4 regions of the Proteus penneri genome follow, and region 4 is predicted to be linked to each of the others. Evidence: predicted binding sites of a transcription regulator. Region 4 holds the regulator's gene; each other region holds the start of a gene.
What was found. The regulator PurR, encoded in region 4, represses purine synthesis genes. The targets are predictions, from matches to a motif close to CANGCAAACGTTTGCNTG.
Positions count from the first base shown of each region.

Region 1: the regulator PurR is predicted to act here: its motif matches at 1,910-1,927, upstream of gltS (sodium/glutamate symporter).
Region 2: the regulator PurR is predicted to act here: its motif matches at 4,351-4,368, upstream of glyA (serine hydroxymethyltransferase).
Region 3: the regulator PurR is predicted to act here: its motif matches at 2,080-2,097, upstream of H1225_RS17865 (NCS2 family permease).

Region 1 is NZ_CP059690.1:3,245,532-3,251,326, reverse strand. It holds gene H1225_RS14620 (AsmA family protein) at 1-345, opposite strand, end outside; gene H1225_RS14615 (uracil-xanthine permease family protein) at 467-1,858, opposite strand; gene gltS (sodium/glutamate symporter) at 2,100-3,317, shown strand; gene recG (ATP-dependent DNA helicase RecG) at 3,482-5,569, opposite strand; gene trmH (tRNA (guanosine(18)-2'-O)-methyltransferase TrmH) at 5,574-5,795, opposite strand, start outside.
Region 2 is NZ_CP059690.1:2,145,718-2,151,512, forward strand. It holds gene trmJ (tRNA (cytosine(32)/uridine(32)-2'-O)-methyltransferase TrmJ) at 1-727, opposite strand, end outside; gene suhB (inositol-1-monophosphatase) at 852-1,655, shown strand; gene H1225_RS09820 (3-phenylpropionate MFS transporter) at 1,741-2,895, opposite strand; gene glyA (serine hydroxymethyltransferase) at 2,986-4,239, opposite strand; gene hmpA (NO-inducible flavohemoprotein) at 4,606-5,795, shown strand, end outside.
Region 3 is NZ_CP059690.1:3,935,108-3,940,902, forward strand. It holds gene H1225_RS17860 (MFS transporter) at 315-1,502, shown strand; gene H1225_RS17865 (NCS2 family permease) at 2,246-3,592, shown strand; gene H1225_RS17870 (GNAT family N-acetyltransferase) at 3,720-4,223, shown strand; gene H1225_RS17875 (Na+/H+ antiporter) at 4,622-5,795, shown strand, end outside.
Region 4 is NZ_CP059690.1:1,264,151-1,269,945, reverse strand. It holds gene H1225_RS05800 (Grx4 family monothiol glutaredoxin) at 78-419, opposite strand; gene H1225_RS05795 (sulfite exporter TauE/SafE family protein) at 822-1,637, shown strand; gene sodB (superoxide dismutase [Fe]) at 1,922-2,500, shown strand; gene cydH (cytochrome bd-I oxidase subunit CydH) at 2,636-2,719, opposite strand; gene purR (HTH-type transcriptional repressor PurR) at 2,987-4,012, shown strand; gene punR (DNA-binding transcriptional activator PunR) at 4,039-4,941, opposite strand; gene punC (purine nucleoside transporter PunC) at 5,060-5,795, shown strand, end outside.

The sequences.
Region 1 (5,795 bases), 2.0 Mb from region 4:
TGGAGACTTATTGGTAAATTCAATATTGCCATTTTCTAATGTAATTTTTTGCAGATGGGAAGGGGTGGTAAAAAATTGCCAATCAAATCGGATTTGTGCTGATTTTGCCGATACTCTGGCTTTATCTTGTTTAGGATTAACGAGGAGATCATAAACAATAACTTGTTCGGGCTGCATAAGGTCATGTTCAATACCTGAGAAGCGAATATCATAATCAGTGTATTCTGTTAGCCATTCGCTTGTCTTTTGCGCTCCCCACTGAGTCTGAATAAAAGCGTAAATTATAATAATAAATAAAATAACAATAAGTATCAGAGATACCATACTTTTCATCAGCCAGCGCATTGCCCTTCTCCTGTTTTATACTCCATCAAAACAGTATACAGTTATGCCTGAAAACTAGGCGATGCTCAAGTATTCATCACTAGATAAAACAAGATTATTTAACTGTTATAATTTATGGCAACTACTTTTCTTGAGGGAAAATAAGATTAAGAATAATTGCCGTTAAGCCACCTGCAGCAATACCTGATGACAGCAATGTTTTTAGCCAATCTGGAGCAAATTGTAATATTTGAGGCTGCTGTGAAACGCCCAGCCCTACCGCAAGTGAAATCGCAAGGATCATGATGGCTCGGCGATTTAACGCTTCTTTAGAAACAATGCGTACACCAGACGCAGCTATCGTACCGAACATGACTAATGTAGCTCCGCCTAATACTGGTTCAGGAATTCTTTGCACAAATTCTGCGACAAACGGAAATAATCCTAAGATAATGAGCATCGCGGCAACAACATAGCCTACGTAGCGACTAGCAACACCAGTTAATTGGATCACACCATTATTTTGACCAAAACAAGAGTTTGGAAAGGTATTGAAAAATGCCGAAACCATAGAGTTAATTCCATTAGCCAATACGCCTCCTTTGATCCGTTTCATATACAAAGGGCCACTGACGGGTTGTTCTGAAACATCAGAAGTTGCCGTGATATCGCCAATGGTTTCTAGTGAAGTGATCATAAACACCAGCATTAAAGGAATAAGCAAGTGCCAATCAAATGACAGCCCATAATAAAACGGCTCAGGAATAGTCATAAAAGGTGTTTCTTGATGTTCTACTGGTGTGGGCAACATATCTAAAGCCCAAGCAAGAACATAGCCCACAGCCATTGCAATGACTAAAGAAGCAACGCGTAAGTAAGGATTTTTTTGTCGATTAAGTAAAATAATAACGATAAGAACAGAGCCTGCTAATAACAGGTTTTGTGGTGAACCAAAGGTATTATTTTCGATAGCAGCATAACCACCACCAATTGAAGTTAATCCAACTTGAATTAAAGAGAGGCCGATTATCATTACTACGACACCTGAAACTAATGGTGTAATGATACGTCTTGCTAAGTGAAGTACACGAGAAAGGATGATTTCGGTTAATGAGGCGACCATTAATGTCCCAAAAAGGGCCGCCATCATTGTAGGAATATCTGCTCCACCATTTTTAAGTGCTAATCCTCCCATAATGAGCGGAGCAACAAAGTTAAAGCTTGTTCCTTGGATTGATAATAATCCTGAACCTATCGGTCCCCATGCTCGAATTTGAATAAGAGAGGCAATACCTGATGCAAATAAAGACATGCTAATAATGCGTTGAGTATCGTGTGCAGGTAATCCTAATGCTTGGCAAATAAGGATCGCAGGCGTGATAACCGCGACAAACATAGCTAAAAGATGTTGGCAAGCAGCAAAAAGTGTTTGTGGTAATGGCGGTTTCTCTTCTAAAGCAAAAAGAAGTTCGCTATTTTTTTTAATTGAAACATCACTATTTTTAGGCAAATTTTGTTTTTCTGAAGTAACCATGGTGTGAATTTCTTATTCGACAAAAACAGTATTTTAATGATCTGCGCCACAAAAGCAATCGTTTGCGTGAAAATGATGTTATTAAAATGCATAAGAGGCGCTCACATTTTTATATGTTTTAACTTGTGTTTGTCTGCGTTTTTTTTTCTAATCGGGGATACCTGCTTTTGGCGTTGTTTATGGATGAACTTAGCGTCGTAGTATTTTTATATAAAATTAACAAATAAGACGGGGTACATAAATGTATCATCTTGATGTTTATGGCACGCTGGTTGCGGCCACTTTGGTTCTCTTGATCGGACGTAAGTTAGTGAAATCTGTTCCTTTTTTAGAACGGTATACGATCCCAGAACCTGTTGCAGGTGGGCTACTTGTTGCAGTTCTTCTATTAGCATCTAAATCTTTTATGGATTGGGAAGTCAGTTTTGATCTCTCACTTAAAGATCCATTAATGCTAGCCTTCTTTGCAACAATTGGTTTAAACGCGAACCTTGCAAGCTTAAAAGCGGGAGGAAAAGCGCTTTTTATTTTCGTTTTCGTTGTTGTTGGGTTGTTATTAGTGCAAAACACTGTCGGTATTGCATTGGCGAAAATGTTAGGCCTTGATCCTCTTATGGGATTATTGGCTGGTTCTATTACATTATCGGGTGGTCATGGTACAGGGGCTGCTTGGGGTAAAACGTTCGTTGAAAGTTATGGCTTCATGAGTGCGTCTGAAGTCGCAATGGCGTGTGCAACCTTTGGTTTGGTCTTAGGTGGATTGATTGGTGGCCCAGTTGCGCGTTATTTAATCAAAAATATTCCAACACCAGGAATTGGTGCTGATGATCATGAAATGCCAACGGCCTTTGAGAAACCCACTACAGGTAGAATGATTACTTCAATGGTATTGTTAGAAACCATTGCGATGATCTCTATCTGTTTAATGGCCGGTACGTTCCTTTCTCAATTGTTAGAAGGCACGGCATTCTCACTACCAACCTTTGTGTGTGTTCTGTTTATTGGTGTTATTTTAAGTAATAGCCTTTCAATGCTTGGGTTCTACCGTGTTTTTGATAGAGCGGTGTCAGTTTTAGGTAACGTGAGTTTATCGTTATTCTTAGCAATGGCATTAATGAGCCTGAAATTATGGGAACTGGCTTCACTGGCGATCCCAATGCTGGTTATCCTTGGTGTTCAAGCAGGTGTAATGGCACTTTATGCAATTTTTGTTACTTTCCGTGTCATGGGTAAAAACTACGATGCGGCGATTTTAGCAGCGGGTCACTGTGGTTTTGGTTTAGGAGCAACACCAACGGCGATTGCGAATATGCAAGCTGTTACAGATCGTTTTGGCCCTTCTCATCTTGCGTTCTTAGTCGTACCAATGGTAGGGGCATTCTTTATTGATATTGTGAATGCGATAGTGATCAAACTGTATCTACTATTGCCATTCTTTACGCCTATAGTTGCAGGATAGTTTGGTTGCTATAAATTAAAATAGCTTCAAAAACGTTAAAGAGCACCTCAATGTTGGATATCGGCATTGAGGTGTTTTTCTATGTGATATGTAACTTACTAATATATTTCAAGATCGACCTAAAGCGAGTTTAAACGCACGCTAAGCCATGTAAAAGAGAAACTTTAAGCTTGGCTGTATTGTGTTTTAGCAGGTAGCCAGCGTTCGATTAAGGCTTGAGAATGTTTAGGATAGTGTTGATGCAGGTAACGAGCGATACGCTGAACTTCAGGAACAAGTCCTTGGTCGCGCAATAAATCAGCGACTTTAAATTGTGCATTACCCGTTTGCTTGGTACCTAAAAGCTCACCGGGGCCACGGATCTCTAGATCTTTTTGTGCAATGACAAAGCCATCATTGCTATCCCTTAATACCTGCAATCGCAAACGTGCCGTTTGAGTGAGTGGTGTTTTATATAACAAGACACAATGAGAGGCGATTGCGCCTCGACCTACACGTCCACGTAGTTGGTGTAACTGTGCAAGGCCTAGCCGTTCTGGATTATCAATAATCATCAAACTGGCATTAGGCACATCAACGCCAACTTCAATCACTGTTGTTGCAACTAAAAGTTGGAGTTCATTTTCTTTAAATGCGGTCATTACGGCCTGTTTTTCTGCGGGCTTCATTCGCCCATGTACCAACCCTACTTTGATTTCAGGGAGTGCAATTGTAAGCTCATCATAGATAACTTGGGCTGCTTGCGCTTCAAGAACATCAGAATCTTCAATTAAGGTACATACCCAATAGGCTTGTCGCTTTTCTTCTGTGCAAGCCAACCTAATGCGTTCAATAATGTCATTACGGCGAGTATCAGGGATAGCGACAGTGGTAACAGGTGTGCGTCCCGGTGGTAATTCGTCGATGATAGAGGTGTCCATATCAGCGTAGGCTGTCATGGCTAATGTGCGAGGGATCGGCGTTGCTGTCATCACCAATTGATGGGGATGAAAGCCTTGCTCTTCGCCCTTTTTCCATAATGCGAGGCGTTGATGTACACCAAATCGGTGTTGTTCATCAATAATCACTAAGGCTAGAGAGTGGAATTTAACTTGTTCTTGGAAAATAGCGTGCGTTCCAATAATGATCGATACTTCACCATTCGCAATGGCGTTTTGCTGTGCCTCGCGAGCTTTCCCTTTCTGCTTTCCAGCCAACCAACCCACTTGGATACCAAAAGGCTCAAACCATTTTCTAAACGTCAATGCATGTTGTTCTGCTAATAATTCTGTTGGAGCCATTAACGCCACTTGCTTACCATTTGCAATAGCACGTAATGCACTTAATGCTGCAACTAGCGTTTTACCTGAACCTACATCTCCTTGGATTAATCGCATCATCGGATAGTTTTTTTCTAAATCTGTTTCTATCTCATTGACGACACGTTGTTGAGCATTTGTCGGGGTAAAAGGTAGCATTGCGAGAAATTGCTGGCGTAATGTGGAAGTGCTTGGCATAAACAGCGGTTCTGCACGATAAGATTGCGCACCAGCTCTGGCATTGAGCATACCTAGATTGTGGGCGAGTAACTCTTCAATAATGAGTCTTTTTTGAGCAGGGTGCTGTCCTTTTTCAAGCTGTGCAAAAGCGATATCAGGGGGAGGATTATGCAGTGTACGTAATGCGGTGGCTAATGGAGGTAAACCATGAATAAATTGATCGGGCAATAATTCATTAATAGCACAGGTATCAAGTAATTCTAACGCTTGCTCTATCAGTTTTCGCAATGATGTTTGGCGTAAGCCTTCGGTTGTTGAATAAATCGGGGTGAGTGTTTCTTGTAGTTTAACCTCAGCACCTGCCACTTTGATTTTATATTCAGGGTGGATAATTTCAGGGCCACGACTTCCTCGCTTTACTTCACCATAGGCGATGACTTGTTTACCTTGAGCAAGGTTATTTTTCATTGCAACTGTAAAGTTAAAAAAGCGAAGCGTTAAAATACCTGAGCCATCAGAAATTTGGCAGGTCATCATTTTTCGTCGACCAAAACTGACTTCAGTTCTTAATACTTCACCTGAAACAGTGGCAGGGATACCGGGAAGAAGATCGCTAATAGCATAGAGGTGCGTTTGATCTTCATAACGCAAAGGAAGGTGGAGTAACAAATCCTCAATAGTCACAAGCCCTATTTTTGCCAGCTTGTCTGCCTGACTTGCACCTACGCCGTGAAGAGTGGTTAAGGGGATTGCATCAAGCAGTTTTCCTTTCATGGGATCAATACTCCGTCTTTTTTAATTTCCTAAGTTGCTTTTGTGTCATTTGCATTTCTGCCCACCATGACTCAGGTGCTTCAATTTCACCACGATCATTAATGTATGGGCGAGGCAGGCCTTTTCGACGAGAAACTTCTGCCAATACTGGGTATCCACCTTCAAATAGCAGAATTTGTTGTTCTTCTTCTGTTAAGGTGCTCTCTGTTCGATTATACATACCCGC
Region 2 (5,795 bases), 880 kb from region 4:
ATTTCTTAGCCCATTTCTCAACTGACGTTAGAATACCACGCAAGATGTGAAGTTCTTGTGTTTCTGGGCGCGCACGCGTAAATAGACGGCGTAAACGGCTCATCACTTGTCCCGGATGTTTAGGACGAATAAAGCCAGATTCATTAAGCACCTGTTCTAAATGAACATAAAAACGTTCTATATCATCTGCGGGTGGATAATCAATCTCTGATGGGCTATTTTCCTCTTGTTTTTCTTCTTGGGCAAGTGCTGCCATACGAATTTCATAACTAACAAGCTGGACAGCCATTGCTAAATTTAAAGAACCATATTCTGGATTAGTCGGAACATACAAATGAAAATCACATTTTTGTAATTCTTCATTGGTTAAACCTGTACGTTCACGACCAAAAATAATAGCAACAGGCTTATGTTTCGCTTCCATAACACAGCGCTCACCGCATTCACGAGGTGCAAGCATTGGCCAAGAAAGTGTACGGCTACGAGCACTTGTTCCTATAACTAACCCACAGCCTTCAATCGCTTCATCGATACTATTAACAATATGTGCATTGCCAATAACATCACTTGCGCCTGCTGATAAGGCAATAGAATGTGAATCCGGTTTTTCTTTTGGATTAACAAAATAAAGATTGGTTAATCCCATGGTTTTCATAGCTCGAGCAGTAGAGCCCATATTGCCTGTATGAGAAGTTTCTACAAGGATGATGCGAATATTTTCTAACATTGATTTCTTGTTAATTGCTTTGTGATCCATCTATTTTATCACAATTGTAGCCAGAAACACGAATGTCTGTTATACTTTGGCACGTTTTTTATCCCCGTTCTTTAACATCTTGTGGAAGATAACCATGCATCCGATGCTGAATATTGCCATACGTGCCGCACGTAAGGCTGGTAATTTAATCGCCAAAAATTACGAAAATCCTGAATCTGTAGAAGCTAACCAGAAAGGTACTAATGATTTTGTCACTAATGTTGACCGTGACGCAGAACAAGCAATCATTGAAATTATCCGTAAATCTTATCCAAAACACACCATTATTACGGAAGAAAGTGGCGAGTTACTCGGTGAAGATCACGACATACAATGGGTTATTGATCCACTTGATGGCACCACTAACTTCATTAAACGTTTTCCACACTTTTCTGTTTCTATTGCTGTACGCATTAAAGGCCGTACTGAAGTTGCGGTTGTTTACGATCCTATGCGTAACGAATTATTCTCAGCCGTTCGTGGTCAAGGCGCACAATTAAATGGTTATCGTCTACGCGGCTCTAATGCTCGCGATTTAGACGGTGCAGTTCTTGCGACTGGTTTCCCATTCAAAAGTAAACAACATTCAGCCGCTTACATAAACATGTTAGGCAAATTATTTGTGCCTTGTGCTGATTTCCGTCGCACAGGTTCAGCAGCATTAGATTTAGCTTATGTTGCCGCTGGTCGTGTTGATGGTTTCTTTGAGATTGGCTTAAAACCTTGGGATTTCTTAGGTGGTGAATTAATCGCTCGTGAAGCAGGTGCTATCGTTTCTGACTTTACAGGTAACCATGGCTACTTACAAACAGGTAATATTGTTGCCGGTAACCCTCGTGTTGTCAGAGCATTATTAGCTGAAATTCGTAGCGAATTAACAGATGCATTAAAACGTTAATTTCGTTGATACGAATAAAATATAAAAGAAAAAGATCTGCAATATCAAAGGATATTGCAGATCTTAATTTTATAAAATAAAGGAATTAGGTATTTTGAGGCTGTACTTTAGGTCTGATAAACATGGCAGGGATCGTTAATGCAGCCATTAACCAGAAGATCAACGATTCTTGGTTAGGCAGTTTTTCATACAACCAACCAGATACAATAGTCATAATCGCAATACTCCCTCCCATCGCTAACGCTGAATACACCGCTTGCAGACGAATAATTTCGTGCTCTTGACGAGCACTAATAAAGCGCATAGCAGCTAAATGACACACTGTAAACGTACCACTGTGTAAGACTTGAACGACAATAAGCGCGGGTAATGCAGTAAAACTTCCCATTAATCCCCAACGTAAAAGCCCAGCAAAAGCAGAAAGTAAGAGTAGATTTCTTGCGCTCCAACGACGGAATAAACGATGGCTCAGCATAAAAACAATGACTTCTGAAACCACACCTAATGACCAAAGATAACCAATTGTTGCGGTGTCATAACCTGCTTTTTCCCAATAAAGTGCACTAAAACCATAATAAGCTGCGTGTGCACCTTGCAGTAAAGAGACGCATAGCAGAAAACGCCAAACTGGCCCATCTGAAATAAGTTTTATAAAGGAGACGTTATTGTGTTCTGCTTTTTTCACTTTACCCTGTGGCATAACTTTAGGACGAAGCATAGATGTCAGGAATAGAGCAAAAGTACTGGCAATCAACCCATAAAGAATAATGGGATGCCCAAAAACATCAATTAAAACACCTAGCAGTGATGAGCTAATAATAAAAGCGATTGAGCCCCAAACGCGGATTTTTCCATAGTCTAAAGGAAACTGTTTTTGCCATGTTCCTGCTAGAGAATCGCCTAAAGGCACCATAGGTGAAAAGAAAACGTTAAATCCTGTCATCACAAAGAATAACCATGCCCAATGGCTACCCATCATAAATGCAACAGTAAAAAGTAATGAGAGAAAAGCAAATAATCTTAATGCAGTGATAAGTTTTGACGGATCTTTTACCGCAGGTGTTAAAATTAGACTACCAACAAAACGTGCGGTTAAACCTACACCTAATAACAGACCTATCATTGCAGGATCAACACCTTCTCCTTTTAGCCATATGGACCAAAAAGGTAAAAAGATGCCGTATGAGAAGAAATAAGTGAAATAATCTAAGGCAAGCCACAATGTTGATGGAATAACCATCCAATCCCCCATTTTTAAGATGCAAAAAACCCGCCAAGAACAAGTTCTCGAAGCGGGCTTGTACAACGGGTTTATTATATCGTTACAAACTTATGCGTAAACTGGAAATTTAGCGCAGATATCCAAGACTTTTTGTTTCACTTTCTCAATGTTCGCTTCATCATTGATATTATCAAGGACATCACACATCCAACCGGCTAATTCACGAGCTTCCGCTTCTTTAAAACCACGACGTGTAATTGCTGGAGAACCGATACGAATACCAGAAGTTACAAATGGGCTACGTGGATCATTTGGTACACTGTTTTTGTTAACAGTGATATTTGCACGACCCAGTGCAGCATCTGCATCTTTACCTGTAATGTCTTTATCAACTAAGTCTAATAAAAACAGGTGGTTTTCAGTTCCGCCAGACACTACTTTATAACCGCGATCTAAGAAAACGTCTACCATTGCTTTCGCGTTTTTGGCAACTTGTTGCTGATAAACCTTAAATTCTGGCTCCATAGCTTCTTTTAATGCAACCGCTTTACCTGCAATAACATGCATTAAAGGACCACCTTGAGAACCAGGGAATACAGCAGAATTCAGTTTTTTATAAAACTCTTCATCGCCACCTTTAGCAAGGATAAGACCACCACGTGGGCCTGCTAATGTTTTATGCGTTGTTGTTGTAACAACATGTGCATGAGGAACTGGGTTAGGATAAACACCCGCAGCAATCATACCCGCAACGTGCGCCATATCAACAAACAGGTAGGCACCAATGCTATCTGCGATTTCACGCATTTTTGCCCAATCAACCAAACCAGAATAGGCAGAGAAGCCACCAATAATCATTTTTGGTTGATGTTTTTTAGCTTGAATAGCGATATCTTCGTAATCAATTTTTCCCGATTCATCAATACCATAAGGTACGATATTATATAGTTTACCAGAGAAGTTAACTGGTGAACCATGAGTTAAGTGACCGCCTTGCGCTAAGTTCATACCTAAAACAGTATCACCTGGTTTTAATAATGCCATATAAACAGCGGCATTTGCTTGAGAGCCTGAGTGAGGCTGTACGTTAGCGTAATCTGCACCAAATAATGCTTTTGCACGATCGATAGCCAGTAGCTCTACAACATCCACATACTCACAACCACCGTAGTAACGTTTACCCGGATAGCCTTCAGCATATTTATTTGTCAGCTGAGATCCCTGCGCCTGCATAACACGAGGGCTGGTATAGTTTTCAGAAGCAATTAGTTCGATGTGCTCTTCTTGACGAGTCACTTCACCTTCCATTGCATTCCATAATTCTGGATCGTAATCAGCAATATTCATTTCACGTTTTAACATTCACATCTCCTGACTCAGCTAACTTCACTAAAGACAAACTCCCATACGGGAGAAAGAATGACATACAGTGTAAACTCTTTTTCTTCATTGAGATAGCCCCTAATGAAAAAATACGCAATCGTTTGCCATCCAACTAAAACAGCACATTATTACTTTTTAACAACCTCATTTTATCCTGTGCTTATTCCTCTTTTTGAGGCACATCTCGCCTTATTTTGCAAACACCCCGCATCATTCTCTAAGAATTGAGATTTTTTGTTAAAAAATAAAAACAGAGATTTACAAAATAATCAAAAAGAGATAAGTTGCATATAAAATACAATTTATAAATATTCACAATAAACTGAAAAATTTTCAGGAGCAATTATGTTAGATGCACAAACTATCGCGTCAATTAAATCAACAATTCCTCTCATTGCTAAAACAGGCCCAGCATTAACCGCCCATTTTTATGATCGAATGTTTTCTCGTCATCCAGAGTTAAAAGATATTTTCACCATGAGTCATCAGAACAGTGGCGCACAACGTGAAGCCTTATTTAATGCGATATGCGCTTATGCAACGAACATTGAAAACTTAACTACCATTTTGCCTGCCGTTGAAAAAATTGCACAAAAACACGCTAGTTTAAACATTCTTCCTGAACACTATCCCATCGTCGGTGAAAATTTATTAGCAACCATTGATGAGATGTTTAGTCCCGGACAAGAAGTGCTAGATGCTTGGGGAGCGGCTTATCAAGTATTGGCAGATGTCTTTATCAAACGCGAAGAGCAAATTTATCAACAAAAAGAACAAACAAATGGAGGTTGGAGAGGATTACGAAACTTTAAAGTTAAACATAAAGTAAAACAAAGTGATGTCATTACCAGCTTTGAATTAGCTCCTGAAGACGGCCTTGATATTACACCTTATCAAGCTGGACAATATTTAAGTCTTTATATCCGTGATGAACGCCTTGAGAACCAAGAAATACGTCAATATTCATTAACTCAATCTTCAAATAATAAAACATACCGCATCGCAGTCAAACGCGAAGAGAAAGGTATTTTATCGAATTTTCTTCATGACCATATTCAAGAAGGGGATATTTTACAAGTCGCCGCACCAGGGGGCGATTTCTATTTAGATGTGTCACCAACAACGCCAGTAACCTTAATTTCAGCAGGTGTGGGTTTAACACCAATGCTGTCTATGTTACACACACTTTCAACTCATCAAGCAAATATTAATTGGTTACATGCGGCTGAACACGGCGGTGTTCATGCTTTTAAAGATGAAGTTAATCAAGTCGGCAATCAGCTTTCACACTATCAACAAGCAATATGGTATCGCACGCCACGTGCTGAAGACGTGCAAAATAAAGATTATCAATTCAAAGGATTAATGATATTAAAACAAGTTGAAGATTGGTTAGCTATTCCTGATATGCAATTCTATTTTTGTGGTCCATTACCTTTTATGCAATCTGTTGCTAAGCAGCTTATTGAACTGGGTATTAATAGCGAAAAACTTCATTATGAATGTTTTGGTCCGCATGCCGTTATTACGCAAGA
Region 3 (5,795 bases), 1.3 Mb from region 4:
AATAGTCTTACGATCACTGTTCTAGTTTTAATGATTACGCTAATTTAATGAGTGTGATTTATACCATTGTATTGGCATTAGATATTGTGCTTATCTATCGTTCTTTTTTTAAGCGTTGTAGGATAAATAACGATAAAGTGAGAATATTGTGAAAGGTAAAGATCATCGAGAGTCAAATAGAGATCTTTCTCTAATTAATGTTGCTTTTTAAGCATGTTTATCTATTTCTTATCCCCTATAATATACGACAATATTTTATTTAATCACCTTCCTTTTATTACAGAGGTTTCTGTTATTCGCAGAAACAAAATAACATGTCACATCAAAATTATCGCCAATCTGAAGTTTTTGCGATAACCACTATCACGGTAAGTATTGGCGTTATCGGGATAGTTATCGGATTAACTATTCCTATGGTGGCACTGCGCCTTAATTTAGTGGGTATTAATGAATCTATTATTGGGCTTATTTCCGCAGCACCCGCTATTGGAATGTTAATTATTTCCCCCTTTGCTCGGCGTATTGTGCAATGGATCGGTAAACGCTTTGCTATGCTATTAGCGACCATTATTTCTGCAATAAGTTTATTACCCTTAATGGGAAGTTTGCCTTTAGAGTTGCTATTTCCTTTACGATTAATCACGGGTATTGCCAGTGGTGTGATGATTTGTTTAGGAGAAACGTGGATTAATGAGCTTTCACCAGATAATAAACGTGGGCGGATTTTAGCGGTATATACCACGGTATTTACGATTAGCCAGTTATTAGGGCCTTCAATTATTGCGCTTTATGGCGTTGCAGATAAGACACCGATTTTAATTAGTGTCTTTATTCATATTATCTCTATTGTCCTGTTTTTAATGATGGATCAAAAAACAGGTGATAAATTACCAAAAGATACACAAGAGCCTAATTTTTCTATTATCCGCTTTGTTAAAGTTGCACCAGCAATCTGTGGTGGCATTGTTTTCTTTGCTTTTTTTGATGGCACAGTGCTTTCTATGTTTCCTATTTATGGCTTAAGTGTAGGGCATACTGAAGCTATTGCGGCAATGATGATAAGCGCGATTTTAGCGGGTGATGCAATTATGCAAATGCCATTTGGCTGGCTTGCCGATCATATGAATAGAACGCGGTTATATCGAGTTTGTGGTGTCGTGACTTTACTTGCAAGCTTATTATTACCTATCACGATGTCTCATACATTTTTGATTTGGCCTTTATTACTGGTATTGGGTGCAACAGCGGGTGCGATATACACCATTGCGTTGGTACAAATTGGACAATATTTCTCAGGCAATGATCTGATGGTCGCAAATGCATCCGCTGCGATGTTATGGGGGATTGGTAATTTATCAGGGCCTTTGCTGGCTGGCGCGATGTCAGAAATTTCTTCATCTTCACTACCATTCTTATTGGTTGCTATGACAGGTTTATTCTTAGTATCAACGATGGAACGTTGGAATCTCGGTGTTAAAACACTCAATAATAGCCCATCTTAATATGATTTTTTCTCTATCGTATTCTATTTAGCGATAGAATGACGATAGAGGAAGCCTTTCTTTTCTCGATTTCTAAATATTAAGATCTTATCTTCTTGTTTTCTATAAATGGTTATAATTATCTTTCGTAATTGAACTTATTTTAAAATTTATTAAGAATAATCTAGAAATGCTTATACAAAACAGAAAACTGTTTGCTAAAACGGCATCTATTCATCTAACGTTAGAAGTAGAAGATAAACTTATCTTCAGATAAAAATAATGAATACTGCATATCATTAATTGCCACACATTGGGAACGGAAGGTATTATTTATCTAAGTAACTTATTAAAGTTACTAATAATAGATAGATATACCTAATTATTGTGATAGATAATATAAATTAAATAAAAACAATTAACTAAGATGTTTTCCACTGTGAGATAAGTATGACATTGGATAATTGTACAAAAGTAGAATAATGAGGAAAGTAGGCAGCTGCTTTCCTCTTTTTCTGTTTTTCTAACTTTAAACTATCTTTTTATGACATTTTTATTAAAAATGTATTTTTTCACTTGATTCTTACCCTAATATCACCAGATAATCGTTTGCGTCAAATTCTCTCACTCAGTCCACACAAAAAACCAAACGTTTGCTTTTTGACTCCCTCTTAAGATTTTTATCGGTAAGAGGTTATTTTAATTGATACGTAATCGTTTCCGTTTTTTTGGAGAGTGAACCGTTTTTATGTCAGAGGAATGTAATGTCTGCTAATCAATCAGCAAGCACAGGTAAACTGGATAGCTATTTTAAACTTACAGCTCGTGGTACTACTGTTCGCAAAGAAATGATCGCCGGTTTGACGACATTTCTGGCTATGGTGTATTCCGTGATTGTTGTTCCTAGTATGTTAGGACAAGCTGGTTTTCCACATACAGCGGTTTTTATTGCAACCTGTTTAGTCGCGGGATTGGGCTCTCTTCTCATGGGATTGTGGGCAAATCTTCCTATGGCGATTGGTTGTGCTATTTCATTAACAGCATTTACCGCTTTTAGCTTGGTTTTGGGACAAAACATCTCTGTGCCTGTTGCATTAGGCGCCGTATTCTTAATGGGGTGTTTATTCACTGTATTCTCATTAACTGGCATTCGTACTTGGATCTTAAAAAATATTCCGACAGGTATTGCTCATGGCGCAGGAATAGGGATAGGTTTATTTTTACTTTTAATTGCCGCCAATAGTGTTGGGCTTGTCGTTAAAAACCCCTTTGATGGTTTGCCTGTGGCAATGGGTAAATTCACTTCATTTTCTGTTCTGATGTCACTTGCAGGATTAGCCGCTATTTTCGGATTAGAAAAACGCAAAGTTCCAGGTGGCGTATTATTAGTGATTGTTGCCATTTCGATTATTGGGCTGATTTTCGATCCTAATGTGAAATACCAAGGTGTTTTTAAAATGCCTCAATTGGGTGAAGATGGGCTTTCTTTATTATTCGCAATGGATATTAAAGGAGCATTACAACCTTTAGTTTTACCTAGCGTATTAGCATTAGTAATGACCGCTATTTTTGATGCAACCGGGACTATTCGTGCTGTTGCAGGTCAAGCAAACTTATTAGATAAACGCGGGCAAATTATTAATGGCGGAAAAGCGCTGACTTCTGACTCTGTTAGTAGCATTTTTGCGGGCGTTATTGGCGCCGCACCAGCTGCGGTTTATGTTGAATCTGCTGCAGGAACAGCCGCTGGTGGTAAAACTGGATTAACCGCAACAGTGGTGGGCATTTTATTTTTATTGATCCTTTTCTTATCGCCTCTCTCTTATTTAGTTCCCGCTTATGCAACGGCACCAGCATTAATGTATGTGGGTTTATTGATGCTAGGTAACGTCACTAAGTTAGATTTTAGTGATTTTGTTGATGCAATGTCAGGCATGGTGTGCGCTGTATTTATTGTTTTAACGTGTAATATTGTCACCGGTATTATGTTAGGTTTCGGCTGTTTGGTTATTGGTCGTGTCTTTGCAGGTGAATGGCGTAAACTCAATATTGGTACTGTATTAATTACTATTGCTTTAGTGGCATTTTATGCGGGTGAGTGGGCAATTTAATTTAAATAATCGGTTTTAAAGACAAAAGGCGGAATATATTTTTATTCCGCCTTTTTGCTATTTATTTATCTACTTTTATTCGCTATTGTCGAAATAAAGTCTAGTTGTTAAATTTTTGGTAGAATATATGCAAGAAATAAAAATACGCCATGGTGAGCCAGACGACGCAGCCGCAATTCAACAGTTATATACTCATCCTGATTTATATATTTGTACTTGCCAATTTCCTTACCCTTCGGTCACGATGTGGAAAAAAAGATTACTTGAATTTTCAGAACAAAATATTCCTCATTTTGTTGCAACTATTGATGATCAAGTCGCGGGGCATTTAGCACTGATAATCGATAATCATCCTCGTCGTCGCCACATTGTCAGTTTTGGTATCGGTGTTGGCGCTGAATACTCAGGAAAAGGTGTTGGTAAATTACTTATTAAGACAGCAATTGATTATGCTTTCAACTGGTTAGCAGCCACACGATTAGAATTAGAAGTGTATTCAGACAACGAAAGAGGTTTGCATCTGTATAAGAAACTAGGTTTTGAAGTTGAAGGTGTACGCCGTAAAGCTGCTTTTAAAGAAGGTAAATATTGTGATGTTGTCATGATGTCGATGTTAAGAACAATTGAATAATCATTAGCATTACGCGTTAGCTCTCAAATTTAATCGTAATTGTTATTTATCTATGATTTTTTATTTAATAACTTAACGTTTTACGTTTTTATACGGTCTATTACATTGCTTAGACTGAAAAAGAGAAATAAAAACGTATGCTTTCTAGAATTAATGCCGTTAATAAATAGAGAACAATAAATTGTGTACAATGTGCGGTGTTAGCTACGATTAATCTTAATTTTTAAATATTCTCACAGAGTCTATGTGGGATCTGTTTAAAATAAGCATAGATACATTGATAAAGAAAAGTACGATGCGCGAATTTTACATAATATGTTTCTTTATCGTTCGGTAGGTTTCCCTTTTATAAGGGGAAATGGCTGGTTTCAGGATAAAAATAGGCATGTAAGGGTAACATGGAAATTTTCTTTACTATTTTGATTTTAATACTGGTGGTTTCAGTTTCGGGAGTTATCACAAAATTAATTCCCTTTCGTGTTCCGTTACCATTAATACAGATTGTGATAGGGGCTTTATTGGCATGGCCTCAGTTTGGTTTACATGTCACTTTTGATCCTGAATTATTCCTCGTTCTATTGATCCCACCTTTACTTTTTGTTGATGGTTGGAAAACACCGACACGAGAGTTTATTCAAAATGGGCGTGAGATTTTTATTCTAGTGCTTGTTTTAGTTATGGTGACCGTTGTGGGTATCGGTTATCTGATTTATTGGATGATGCCAAGTATCCCTCTTATTTCGGCATTTGCGTTGGCGGCAGTACTTTCGCCAACGGATGCGGTCGCACTCTCTTCCATCGTTGGTAAAGGGCGAATACCTAAGCGAATAATGGGCATATTAGAAGGCGAAGCACTAATGAATGATGCTTCGGGTCTGGTCGCCTTGAAATTTGCGGTTGCTGTGGCAATGGGCACGATGGTATTTACTGTGGGTGGTGCAACCCTTGAATTTTTCAAAGTCGCCATAGGCGGATTATTAGCAGGTATTGGTGTCACCTTAATTTACAGTAAATCTTTACGATTGATGAGCCGTTGGAGCGGAGACGACCCCGCTACACAAATCGTTTTTATGTTGTTGCTACCTTTTGCCTCTTACCTTATTGCAGAACATATTGGTTTTTCTGGTATTTTAGCGGCTGTTGCCGCCGGTATGACTATCAGTAAATCTGGCGTTATCAGGAATGCGCCTCTTGCGATGCGCTTACGTGCTGATAGCGTATGGTCAATGCTTGAATTTGTCTTTAACGGCCTTGTTTTTATCATGCTGGGCTTACAGCTTCCTATTATTTGGACTAGCTCTGTTATTCAAGCAGATCTTGACCCAGAAGTTGAAGTCTGGATGCTGTTTGCGGCAGTTTTCGTTATCTACTTTGCACTGCTGCTCCTGCGATTTACGTGGTTATGGTTAATGAAGAAAACTAGCCGGATCTTTATGAAAAAGCATCCGCTTGATTTCGCTAATTATACAACGCGTGAGTTGTGGTTATCGTCATTTGCGGGTGTTCGTGGTGCCATTACGCTTGCAGGTGCGCTTTCTATTCCACTCTTTTTAACTGATGGCAGCACTTTCC
Region 4 (5,795 bases):
GTTTATTAATGAACTGGCTTTTTCTTGAAGAACTCATTATTTTTATGCGTTTCAATAGCGAAACGATAAAAATTTAATTACTGTGCTTCTTCTTCACCACGATATTTATCAGCAGTCTCTTTTAATAACTTCTGTAATTCACCGCGCTGATACATTTCTAAAATAATATCACATCCACCGACTAATTCACCATCTACCCATAATTGTGGGAAGGTTGGCCAATGCGCATATTTTGGTAATTCTGCACGAATATCTGGGTTTTGCAGGATATCAACATACGCAAAACGCTCACCACAAGCAGAGATAGCTTGAACTGCCTGAGCAGAAAAACCACAACTTGGTAATTTTGGTGAACCTTTCATGTATAAAATAATTGGGTTTTCGTTGATCTGGCGTTCAATTTTTTCAATAGTCGTCATTTATTAAGTCCTTACAGCCTTTTATATTCGATATGCTTTATAGGGGAAAACATGAAAGAAGAATACCACTTTATATTAGAAACCTCTATATAAGTTTAGTTATCGATATAAAACAATGAGTTGGTATTAAACCATGGGATTACTGATAAAAAACACACCATGAAATATAAAAAATAAGTCAATACATTACAGATGGTTATGACTGTGCTTCATTTTACTCTTTTCCTCTTACTACTGACACAATCACTAACTATCCTTTATATTGAAGAAGAAAAAAGCAACTTTTACATTAAAACCAACACATTAAATTTCATAATCAATACATTAAGATAAAACGCTACCTTCTTAAAAGGATATAATGTATATAAATAGGTTTGTTATAAAACCTGATGAGTATTAACTATGGACATGATTTTGCTGTTTCTTGTAGTAGGATGTATTACTGGCTTTTTTGCTGGGCTACTTGGCATAGGAGGCGGTGCAATCATTGTTCCGGTAGTTATGTATGTAGTGAGTCAACAAGCTATTCCAATAGATATGGTGATGAAAATTGCCTTATCTACCTCATTCTCTGTGATTATATTTTCTACAGCATCTTCAGCGTATTCCCATAACAAACATAAAGCCATTTTATGGCAGCAATTTCCTCTATTATCTATCGGCACTATCATCGGTATGCTTGTTGGGACATTTCTGGTACAAAAAATGTCAAACACGATATTACAAATCGTGTTCTGTATTTTCATGGTATATACCATCTATGGATTATTAACTAAAAAGAAAGAAGCTGAACGTATTGAAAACGTGAAAGATCCTATTGTTTCAAAACCTGCGTTAACAAGTGGTGGCTCTTTAATTGGCTTTATATCCAGTTTTATCGGTATTGCTGGTGGTACTATCACTATTCCTCTTTTAAGTCATTGGGGATTTAATACACGTAAATGTATTGCAACCTCTTCAATGATTGGTGTCATCATCGCTGCCATAGGCACCATCATGGGTATTATCTATGGCTGGAATCAAACAAATATTGATGACTATTACCTCGGTTTTATCTACTTACCTGCCTTTATCGGAATAAGTATTACTAGCATTCTCTTCGCCCCTATCGGTGTGAAAGTTGCTTATCGCCTCCCTATCCCAAGGGTTCGTCAAATATTTGCATTATTTCTATTCTTAGTCGTAGTGAAAATGATGTACACATTGATAATGGAATAAGCAGAATATGCCACAATTAGAGAATCTAGGCTCTGATTACAGCCATTATTTTACTGCTTTACGAGTTGCTCAGTGAGCTATACTCTTATGAGTATAACTAATCTATATGGCTTATAACTATAGATAAAAGATATTTAGCTGTTATTTCAATGAATTTTTGTTAAAATAATTAGCAAAATAGTAACAAATTAGTGATTCATTTGCCTCATTCTATCGATTCAAATGGTTTTGATGGAATGATTTCAGGCACAAAACCCGAAATAGATAGTTTAAAGGAGTACGCAATGTCTTTCGAATTACCAAAATTACCTTATGCGTTAGATGCTCTTGAGCCACATATCTCTAAAGAAACTTTAGAATATCACTACGGCAAACACCACCAAACCTATGTAACTAATTTAAATAACCTAGTTAAAGGTACTGATTTAGAAAGCAAATCTTTAGAAGAAATCATCAAGTCTACCGATGGTGGTATTTTCAATAACGCGGCACAAGTATGGAATCACACTTTCTACTGGAACTGCTTAGCACCAAATGCAGGTGGTGCACCAACAGGTAAAATTGCTGATGCTATCAACAAGGCATTTGGCTCTTTTGAAGAATTCAAAAAGCAATTTAATGATGCCGCAGCAAAAAACTTCGGTTCAGGTTGGACTTGGTTAGTTAAAAAAGCTGACGGTTCAGTTGCAATTGTTAACACCTCTAATGCGGCAACGCCAGTTTCAGGTGCAGATAAACCACTATTAACTGTAGACGTATGGGAACATGCTTACTATATCGACTACCGCAATGCACGTGTTAAATATTTAGAAGAGTTCTGGGCATTGGTTAACTGGTCATTTGTTGAAGCTAACCTTGCTTAATTTAGATTGATAATCAAAGGTGAATGATTGAGATTCATTTTTGATGACATAATAACAAAGGGCCTTGAGCCCTTTGTTATATTCAGTATTCGATAATCTATTACTTAAATTAATCGAGTACTTATTAAAACATGATTAGAAAAGCAGAGTAGAAAAAATAACAATCATAACCAGCGCTGCTACTGCTGTACTCAAACCAAATTTCAGATCCGTATCCATCTATTCTCCCTCAAAATGATTATAATACACATTATTAACCATAACCTTGTCATGGTTAATTATTATCACATATCAGAATTTGTTAAAATAGCGACTAGTGCACAATTTATAACATTGATTAATACTTTCACTTTTGAGCTAGATCATACAAAATTCACAGCTAATCGCTAAATTATTGCCAGTGTTTGCCCTATGTATGACTATACTGGCAGTTAAACCATAAAATTAGATAAAAGAGACCAATGAAGGTCAGGAGTTTTCCACACCATGGCAACAATAAAAGACGTGGCAAAACGCGCAGGCGTATCAACCACGACTGTTTCTCATGTGATCAACAAAACCCGTTTTGTTGCTGAGAACACACGAGCAACAGTTTGGGCCGCTATAAAAGAATTAAATTATTCGCCAAGTGCCGTTGCGCGTAGTTTGAAAGTCAATCACACCAAATCTATTGGCCTGTTAGCCACGTCCAGTGAAGCTCCTTACTTCGCTGAGGTGATTGAAGCAGTTGAAAATAGTTGTTATAGCAAAGGCTATACACTGGTTTTATGTAACTCACATAACAATCTTGATAAGCAAAAAGCGTATTTAGCCATGCTGGCACAAAAACGTGTTGATGGATTATTAGTCATGTGTTCTGAATATCCTGATCACCTTCTGACTCTTTTAGAAGGCTATCGTAATATTCCCATGGTTGTCATGGATTGGGGAAAAGCGCGTGGTGACTTTACTGATACCATTATCGATAACGCTTTCCATGGCGGCTATATCGCAGGTCGTTACCTTATTGAGCGTGGTCATCGCGATATCGGTATTATTCCTGGACCATTAGAGCGCAACACTGGTGGTGGTCGTCTACAGGGCTTTCTAAAAGCTATGGAAGAAGCCAAAATCACAGTAAAAGATGAGTGGATTGTACAAGGTGACTTTGAACCTGAATCTGGTTATAAAGCGATGTATCAAATGCTAAACCAAAAACAGCGCCCTACTGCAGTTTTTTGTGGTGGTGATGTCATGGCAATGGGCGCAATTTGCGCTGCGGATGAACTTGGCCTGCGTGTTCCTTTAGATATTTCTATTGTGGGCTACGACAATATTCGTAATGCACGTTATTTTACACCTGCGCTAACAACCGTTCATCAGCCAAAAGAGCGTTTAGGCCAAATGGCATTATCAATGTTGCTTGATCGCATCGTTAATAAACGCGAAGACGCCCAAACAATCGAAGTTCATCCGCGATTAGTTGAGCGCCGTTCAGTTGCCGACGGTCCTTTTATCGACTACCGCCGTTAATTCTTATTTATCCAGCTATCTGATTTCTAGCGAAGCCATTCCTCATTTAAGGTTTGGCTATCTCCAAGATAATCTAACAACCATGTCAAAGCAGGCGATTCACTTTTATCGACCCACGTCAGACAGCATGGGCTGTCTGGCAATGGCTGTGCCAGTTGCAAAGTAACTAACTTTCCTTGGACTATCAATGGCTCAGCACGATGCCAAGGCACCATTCCTACACATAATCCTGCCAACAAACATTCAAGCCCCATATCCCACGTTGGTACAACCATTCTACGTTGGTTATTTAACGCCCAAGTGTCACGCTTTGGTAAACTACGTGATGTATCCTCTAAACATAGGCTAGGATAAGGTCGCATTTCATCATCCGTTAGTGGATGTTCCGCTTTAGCTAATGGGTGATCAACATGACAAACACAGCGCCAAGGCATAAAACCCATATCCCTGAAACTATAACGTTCACCAATTGGTGACGCTCTTGTTGCACCAATGGCTAAATCAACACGACCATTAACTAAGGAGTCCCATACCCCATTAAACACTTCTGGGTAGACATACAACTCAATATCAGGAAAATGACGATAAAAATCGAGAATAAGTTGTTGTGTTCTTTCGGGTTTAACAATGCCATCAACTGCTATACTAAATTGACCACGCCACCCATTGGAAACCTGTTGACATAGATGTCGGGTGTCATTCATTTTTTTGATAACAGATCGTGCTTCTTTGATGAAAATTTTACCTGCATCGGTTAGTTCTACATCACGGTGACGGCGCTCAAACAGAGGAACAGCAAGCCATTCTTCTAATTGCCGAACAGTGTAACTAACGGCGGATGGCACTCTGTGCAATTCTTGCGCAGCTGAGCTAAAACTTCCTGTTCTTGCAACTGCATCAACAACTTCTAAAGAGTATTCTGACCACATAGAGTTTATTCCTTTGAAAATTTTTCACAGCATTAACCAAATATTCCCGTTTCACAAGTAAAATAAGTCTTAGTTACAATACATAAAATGTTCTACATCACATAGCATAGAAAATAAAATGAATACTAAAACGTCCACACAATCAAAAACACCTATGAGCTTCATGGTGTACCTAGCTGGTTTGAGTATGCTAGGTTACTTAGCAATTGATATGTACTTGCCTGCATTCGGTATGATGCAGCGTGAACTCGCTATCAGCGAAGGCGCTATCAGTAATAGCTTAAGTATCTTTTTATTTGGTTTTGCTGTTGCTCAGTTACTTTGGGGACCACTTTCTGACAAAGTAGGTCGAAAACCTATTCTTCTTATTGGGTTAAGCCTTTTCTCTTTAGGCTGCCTTGGCATGTTGTGGGTTGAAAGTGCGACAGGTTTACTTGCGATGCGCTTCTTACAAGCTTTTGGTGTCTGTTCTGCAGCTGTTATTTGGCAAGCTCTTGTCATCGACCGTTTCGATGAATCTCGCGCTCAGCGCGTTTTTGCTTTAATTATGCCACTGGTTGCGTTATCCCCAGCACTTGCGCCTTTGATCGGTGCATCATTATTAAACCATGGTGGCTGGCGTATGATTTTCATGCTGTTAATGGCGGTAACTTTAGTTTTGATGTTACCGACATTAATGCTAAAAAACATTAAACAAAAATCCGTCACAGATGCAAACCAATCTTCAGCCTCATTTATGACTTTATTAAAATCCCCGCTCTACACTGGTAACGTATTAGTTTACGCGTCTTGTAGTGCAGGTTTCTTTGCTTGGTTAGCTGGCTCACCAATCATTCTTGAAAAAATGGGCTACT